Regions from separate parts of the Alteromonas sp. LMIT006 genome, predicted to be linked through region 2. Evidence: predicted binding sites of a transcription regulator. Region 2 holds the regulator's gene; the other holds the start of a gene.
The links. The regulator sigma-54, encoded in region 2, starts transcription at its own class of promoters, with help from an activator protein. The targets are predictions, from matches to a motif close to GTTGGCACGNNNNTNGNNT.

Region 1 (4,102 bases), 110 kb from region 2:
AAATAACCGCTGATAAGGGCTCTTTACGCCCGTGGATCATTTCATTTCGAGCGACCCGAGTCTTGATGCGAATTTTGGGTAATTTGGATTCTGACTCTTGTAATGCTTGCATAGCATTGCGCACGATATTCAAAATGGCCTGCTGCAGCATATCGGTATCTATATACAAATCAGGAATACTCGGGTCGTAGTCGCGGACTAAGTTGATATTGTAGGGGTTGTCGTTTTTGACTAGTTGATAAACGGCTTCAATAGGCTGGTGTAGATTCTGCCATGCTTGTTTGGGCAAAGAGTTAGGGCCTAAAAGGTTATCGACTAGATTTCGCAAACGATCACTTTGCGTGATAATCATCTCGGTAAATTCGATGTGTTCTTTATCTTCAATACTCAAGCCTAGTAATTGTGCTGCTCCACGGATTCCGCCCAATGGGTTTTTGATTTCATGCGCTAAGCCACGGATCAGTTGTCTGGCCGCATGTTGTTGGGCAAGTTGTAAGTTTTCTTGATTGATGCGCATTTGCTGGTCAATGTGTTTAGCCTCTATCATTAAGCATGGGGCGTCATCGAGTTCTATGTAAGTTACCGCGATATCAAAGCGCAGCACTCTTTCATCGTGCAAGCAGATTTCAATATCTGGCTCTGAAAACCCTTCATGGGTGTTAAAGGCGCCTTTTATTTTGTCTCGATTGACAGTGCTAAAAGCAATGATTTCGTCAATATGAAAGCGATACAACTGGTTTAAGCCGGTATTGAGCAAAGTTAAGGCGGCCTGATTAGCATAAAGCACTTGCATCTCTCGGCTAATAACCAAGACCGCCGAAATCATATGATCGAATAGTTGAGCATGATATTGAAAGTTCATTTGGGTACTATGCACCAAATTAGTGCACCATGCGAGCGGTTTTTCCTTGTTTTCCCCTAAAGGTCTTATCGGATCCGTGCTTGATGCTTATAAAAAATAACCTGATCTGACACAGCAATAACCTTGCCAGAATTATCTAGTGCTTCTATAAAGCGCATCATTTTCTCCGACTTTATTCAATTGGAGCTGAAAAAGGCATTTGGTGAGCATAAAAAAGGCTTGCCAATGCAAGCCTTTGTATCAAATACAATACGTAAATTTGTATGAAATTACACGCTGTAGTACATGTCGAACTCAACTGGGTGAGTTGTCATGTTAAGTTTTTCAACTTCTTCAGACTTTAATGAGATGTATGCATCAATCATATCGTCAGACATAACGCCACCGGCAGTTAAGAACTCACGGTCTGCATCAAGTGCAGCAAGAGCTTCTTCTAGTGAAGATGCAACGGTAGGAATCGCTGCTGCTTCTTCTGCTGGTAAGTCATATAAGTCTTTATCCGCTGCATCGCCAGGGTGAATCTTGTTCTTGATTCCGTCAAGGCCAGCCATCAACATAGCCGTAAATGCTAAGTATGGGTTAGCCGTTGGGTCAGGGAAGCGAACTTCAATACGACGTGCGCGGTCAGACGTTACGAACGGGATACGGATTGATGCAGAGCGGTTACGTGCAGAGTATGCCAACATAACAGGTGCTTCAAAACCAGGAACCAAACGCTTGTAAGAGTTAGTCGATGCATTAGCAAATGCGTTGATTGCTTTAGCGTGCTTGATGATACCGCCGATGTAAAATAAAGCATCTTCAGAAAGGCCTGCATATGCATCACCGGCGAAGATGTTTTTGCCATCTTTGCTGATGGATTGGTGACAGTGCATACCAGAACCGTTATCGCCTACTAATGGCTTCGGCATGAAGGTTGCTGTTTTGCCGTATGCGTCAGCAACGTTATGAACAACGTACTTGTAGATTTGGATTTCGTCCGCTTTCTTAACCATAGTGTTAAATAAGCAAGCGATTTCGTTTTGGCCAGCTGTTGCCACTTCGTGGTGATGCGCTTCAACCGTTAGGCCCATTTCTTCCATTACTAAGCACATTGCTGCACGAATATCGTGTGCTGAATCGACTGGTGGTACTGGGAAGTAACCGCCTTTAACGCCTGGACGGTGACCTTTGTTACCGCCTTCAAACTCAGCACCTGAGTTCCACTTGGCTTCTGGATCATCGATTGCGTAGAAGGAACCGGCCATATCAGTGTGGAACGTTACGTCATTGAACAAGAAGAACTCTGGCTCTGGACCAAATAATACTGTGTCACCAATACCAGTAGACTTGAGGTATTCTTCAGCGCGTTTTGCTACTGAACGTGGGTCGCGGTCATAGCCTTGCATCGTGGTTGGCTCAAGAATGTCACAGCGAATGTTAACTTGAGTTTCTTCTGCAAATGGGTCTACCACAACGGTTTCAGGGTCTGGCATAAGAATCATGTCTGATTCGTTAATACCTTTCCAACCAGCAATCGATGAACCATCGAACATCTTGCCTTCTTCAAAGAAATCTTCGTCGATTTGGTGGGTAGGAATAGAAACGTGCTGTTCTTTACCTTTAGTGTCTGTAAAACGAAGATCAACAAATTTTGCTTCGCTTTCCTTGATCAGTTCTAACGCCTTCTCAATTGACATTCTTTTCTCCAATAGTCTTTCAAAAATAAACACAAATTCTTGGGTGATCGCACCCTACGACAGGACTTGCAGTAAGCGGTTTGTCATGTAGCGCAATCTAAGCAATAATTATACCAAGTAGCAAGCCTTTGGTTTTAAAGGCTTACATGAGGTCACTTGCGAAAAATATGATGAGTTTTACCTTTGATTGCACAATTTTGGTGCAAAATGTATCAGATTGGTGCAAGAGCGGTTGAGTTGTTGCTTAGTTCCGTAATGTAGACAAAAAATCCAATGATTACTATACGACCCATGTCGAAGATTTACCAGAAATTCATAAAACATTAACAAACATTTAGCCGGGATTTATTCGCTTATTTGTGTGAATCCCTGTACAATCCGCGCACACGAAATTGGGACAGGCCCATTTTCACCCTTCATAGATAGAGAGTTAAACCATGTCTGCACCTCAGACCGCATTAGATAAGTTACGCAATATCGCAATTATTGCTCACGTTGACCACGGCAAAACGACCCTTGTCGACAAGTTATTACAGCAATCCGGCACATTAGAAAGTCGCGGCGATTCTGAAGAACGCGTCATGGACTCCAATGACATCGAAAAAGAGCGTGGCATCACCATCCTTGCCAAGAACACCGCAATTAATTACAACGATTATCGGATTAACATCGTCGACACTCCTGGGCACGCTGATTTCGGTGGCGAAGTAGAACGTGTTATGTCGATGGCTGACTCGGTATTGTTGTTAGTCGATGCACAAGAAGGCCCAATGCCGCAAACGCGTTTTGTTACTCAGAAAGCGTTTGCACAAGGTTTGAAGCCGATTGTTGTTATTAATAAAATTGACAAGCCTGGCGCTCGTCCTGATTGGGTTATGGATCAGGTATTTGACTTATTTGACAATCTTGGCGCGACTGACGAACAACTTGATTTTGATGTGGTATACGCCTCTGCACTTAACGGTTGGGCATCTATGGATGCAGACGAGCAAGGTGAAGACATGACGGCATTGTTTGATGCCATTATTGAAAAAGTCGCACCGCCAGCAGCGGACCCTGAAGGCGCCTTCCAAATGCAAATCTCACAGCTTGACTATAACTCCTACTTAGGTGTAATTGGGGTTGGTCGTATTAAGCGTGGTTCAGTTAAGCCAAATCAACAAGTCACTATTATCGGTGCAGATGGCAAAACACGTAATGCTAAAGTGGGTATTATTCAGGGTTATTTGGGCCTTGAACGCCATGAAGTGCCAAATGCTTCTGCAGGCGATATCATTGCCATTACGGGGTTAGGTGAGTTAAAAATCTCTGACACTGTTTGTGATGTAAATGCGGTTGAAGCACTTCCTCCATTATCTGTTGATGAGCCTACGGTGACGATGACGTTCCAAGTCAACACCTCTCCATTTGCGGGTAAAGAAGGTAAATATGTTACGTCTCGTAATATCCTAGAACGTTTGGAGACTGAACTGGTTCACAACGTAGCATTGCGTGTTGAAGAAACTGGTGACCCAGACAAATTCCGCGTATCAGGTCGTGGTGAACTTCACTTGGGTATTTT
Region 2 (4,102 bases):
GCGTGAAACACTTGATGTGTGTGAAAAAGCCTACATTGTCAGCCAAGGGGAATTGATTGCTTCGGGTACAGCTTCGCAAGTACTTGATAATCAAAAAGTTAAGGAAGTATACCTAGGGGAACAATTTAGGCTATAATCAATACATGCAGGTATTTTGGATGTTATCTGCTAGGTTAGATTAAGGATATAGATGAGACCCTCACTGCAACTAAAATTCAGTCAACAACTTACCATGACGCCGCAACTGCAGCAGGCGATTAAGTTGCTACAGCTTTCTACACTGGATTTACAACAAGAAATACAAGAAGCTCTTGATGCAAATCCACTACTAGAAGTGGAAGACGACTTTTCTAGCAATACCGAATCACTCGACGAATCTCAAGATAAAGAATCCGCTAGTGCTGATTCTATTTCATCTCATGAGGCGCTGGAATCCGATAATGTATCGGACGATTTGCCATTAGACAGTACCTGGGATGAGTACTACAGTGCATCTTCAGCTCCTGCACCGATGACAAACACGGTTGGTGGTGACGATGATAGTGTTTACCAAGGTGAAACGACTGAGAATATTCAAGACCATTTGCTTTGGCAGGTAGATTTAACCCCTTTTTCAGACACCGACCGTGCCATAGCGTTCGCGATCATAGATAGCATTGATGACAGCGGTTATCTGACGACTTCAACCGAAGAAATTCTTGAAGCTGTTGATATTGAGGATGTCGAACTCGATGAAGTTGAGTGTGTCCTTAAGCGGGTCCAGATGTTTGATCCCGTGGGTTCCGGTTCTCGGAATGTACAAGAATGCTTATTGATTCAGCTTCGTCAGTTTGACCAAGACACACCATATCTAGCAGAAGCAAAAGACATTATTACCGAATACAGCGATTTGCTTGCAGCAAAAGATTATCGAACTTTAATGCGCAAAACGCGTCTAAAAGAACAAGAGCTACGCGAAGTAATGCTGTTATTACAGACACTTAACCCAAGACCGGGAAGTGTTATACAAACTGAGGCCCCATCTTACATCATTCCCGATGTGAGCGTGGTCAAAAAGAACGGACGTTGGTTAGTCGAACTTAACCCTGATAGCTTACCTAAGTTAAATATTAACCAACAATATGCAGCATTGAGTAAAAACTCACGCAATAGCGCAGATAGCCAGTTTGTCAAATCGCACATACAAGAGGCCAAATGGTTTATTAAAAGCCTGGAATCTCGCAATGACACATTGCTTAAGGTCGCAAACTGTATTGTGCAACAGCAAATAGGTTTTTTTGAGCACGGTCCAGAGATGATGAAGCCAATGGTGCTTAATGATGTAGCTGAAATGGTAGATATGCACGAATCCACTATCTCTCGTGTCACTACACAAAAGTACATGCATACGCCTCGTGGTATTTTTGAATTGAAATATTTCTTTTCTAGCCATGTGGCAACAGAATCCGGTGGTGAATGCTCATCAACAGCGATTCGCGCATTAATTAAAAAGCTCGTAGCGGCAGAAAACACAGTGAAACCGCTCAGCGATAACAAGATTGCAGAAGTGTTAGCCGATCAAGGTATCAAAGTAGCGCGGCGAACCATTGCAAAGTACCGGGAGTCTTTGAACATCCCATCTTCGAGCCAACGCAAAAGCTTGGTTTAAAAACAATGAAACAAAAAGGAAGTCAATTATGCAAATAAACCTGACTGGTCACCACGTTGAAATTACTGATTCACTACGGGATTATGTTGATACGAAATTTGAGAAACTCGAGCGTCATTTTGACCATATCAACAATGTACAAGTGATTTTGAATGTCGAAAAAATTCGACAGAAAGCCGAAGCTAAATTGAACCTCAATGGTGGTGAGGTGTTTGCAACCTCTGAACACGAAGATATGTATGCGGCGATTGATAGTTTAATTGACAAACTGGATCGTCAAGTGATTAAGCACAAGGAAAAGCTTCAGCGTCATTAATCATGAGCATTCAACATTTACTCGATATAGACCGCACTTTATGTGCGGTCTCTTGTCAAAGCAAGAAACGTATTTTAGAAACCATTTCTCAAGTCGTTGCCAGTCAGCTAGAAGATGTGCCTCAAGCTGAAGTACTGGCAAGTCTTGTCGGTCGTGAGAAGATGGGGTCAACTGGTATTGGCAAAGGGATTGCCATACCGCATGGTCGTCTAGCCAATATTGAAGAAGTGATCGCGGTCGTTTTAACGACACAACCGGGTGTGGATTTTGATGCGGTAGATAATGAACCCGTCGATATTTTTTTCGCACTTCTGGTACCCGAAGAGCAAATAGAAGGACACTTGCAAACGCTCGCAGCCATTGCTGCAAAACTCAATGATGAGCACATAGTCAGTCAGATCCGCGCAGCTACCATTCCACAGCAAATCATCGACGCATTGCAATAACCCGAGCTTTAGGAGCCTATATGAAACTCATTATTATCAGTGGACGTTCAGGCTCGGGCAAATCGATTGCACTGCGCGCCCTTGAGGATCTAGGGTATTATTGTGTCGATAATATTCCGGTAAACTTATTACCAGCACTGACACAAACCTTGACAAACGAGTACCATGAGGTCGCGGTGAGTGTTGACGTTCGTAACTTACCCAAAGAATCTAACGAGCTTGCCGAAATACTAGACTATCTACCGAATGCATGGGATGTGTCAATTGTTTACCTCGATTCCTCAAAAGACGTCTTGTTGAAAAGGTATAGCGAAACCAGACGCTTGCATCCGTTATCACGCCATAACCGTTCTTTAGAAGAAGCAATTAAATCTGAAAAATTATTATTAGAGCCGATACAAGAACGGGCCGATTTGGTGATCCACACTGACAAACTCACAGTGCATGACTTAGCTGAAATAGTCAAAGAGCGGATTTTGGGCAAAAAAAGCACTCGCTTAGTGTTGGTTTTTGAATCATTCGGGTTCAAGTATGGCATACCCAAAGATGCAGACTACGTGTTTGATGCCAGGTTTCTGCCCAACCCTCACTGGGAGCCGGAATTAAAGCACTTTACTGGCTTGGATAAGCCCATTCAGTATTTTCTTGGCGGACAACCCGTTGTGAGCAAGTTTATCTGGCAGATCCAAAATTTAATCACCACATGGCTACCCCATCTTGAGCGCAATAATCGGAGTTATGTAACGGTTGCTATTGGGTGTACAGGTGGGCAACACCGTTCTGTGTATGTTGCAGAACAACTCAAACAGAACATAATGGATATGTACCCAGATGTGCAAATTCGTCATCGTGAATTGCAGCGTAATGAGAAAAACTAACCATGCCAAAAATTTGTGAAGCACTCACTATCGTCAATCGCTTAGGGTTGCATGCTAGACCTGCGACTCAGTTAGCCAAAATATCTGGCGAATTCAACTCGACTATTACATTGCAAATTGGTGATAAAACCGCAGACGCTTCAAGTGTCTTAGGACTAATGTTACTCGCGGGGTCGCAAGGCAAAGTAGTTATGGTAACAGTAGAAGGCGACGATGCTGAAGAAGCATTTGAGGCAGTTAAAACCCTGTTTTGTACAAAGTTTTTAGAAGAGGATAACTAACTTCTCAATTTCTTTTTGTCCATCTTTCGTTTATCATTAACATATTCCAAACGCGCACAGTGTGGAACTTAAGTTATGGCAGAACTCTTAGCCACGCCCACTCCAGTCAACCAAGTTAGCATGATTATCGACGCACTTAACGCCGGTAAGTTTGTTTCTGTGCGCAAGATCCTGCATGAAACTCCCGCGTGTGATGTTGCCCTGATTCTCGAATCCAGTCCAAGTAAAACCCGTGATGAGCTTTGGGAATTACTCGATGCGGATTATCACGGTGACGTCTTAGAAGAACTGTCTGAAGACGTGCGTAACGGTATTATTAGTAAAATGATGCCAGATAATGTCGTTGAAGCACTTGAGGACATGGATACGGATGACTTGGCTGAGACGCTCAGTACCTTGCCGGTGGACGTAGTACAAGATATTCTTGATTCGATGGATGCCCAAGACCGCCAGCGTGCTGAGCAAGCCTTGAGTTATGGTGAAGAAACCGCCGGTTTCATTATGAATACCGACACCATCACCTTACGTCCGGA

Region 1: the regulator sigma-54 is predicted to act here: its motif matches at 2,641-2,659, upstream of glnA (glutamate--ammonia ligase).

Annotation. Positions count from the first base shown of each region.
Region 1 covers NZ_CP101291.1:82,796-86,897, reverse strand. The annotation lists gene glnL (nitrogen regulation protein NR(II)) at 1-862, opposite strand, end outside; gene glnA (glutamate--ammonia ligase) at 1,132-2,541, opposite strand; gene typA (translational GTPase TypA) at 2,979-4,102, shown strand, end outside.
Region 2 covers NZ_CP101291.1:188,755-192,856, reverse strand. The annotation lists gene lptB (LPS export ABC transporter ATP-binding protein) at 1-136, shown strand, start outside; gene NLG07_RS00885 (RNA polymerase factor sigma-54) at 191-1,648, shown strand; gene hpf (ribosome hibernation promoting factor) at 1,677-1,964, shown strand; gene ptsN (PTS IIA-like nitrogen regulatory protein PtsN) at 1,967-2,410, shown strand; gene rapZ (RNase adapter RapZ) at 2,431-3,288, shown strand; gene NLG07_RS00865 (HPr family phosphocarrier protein) at 3,291-3,569, shown strand; gene mgtE (magnesium transporter) at 3,645-4,102, shown strand, end outside.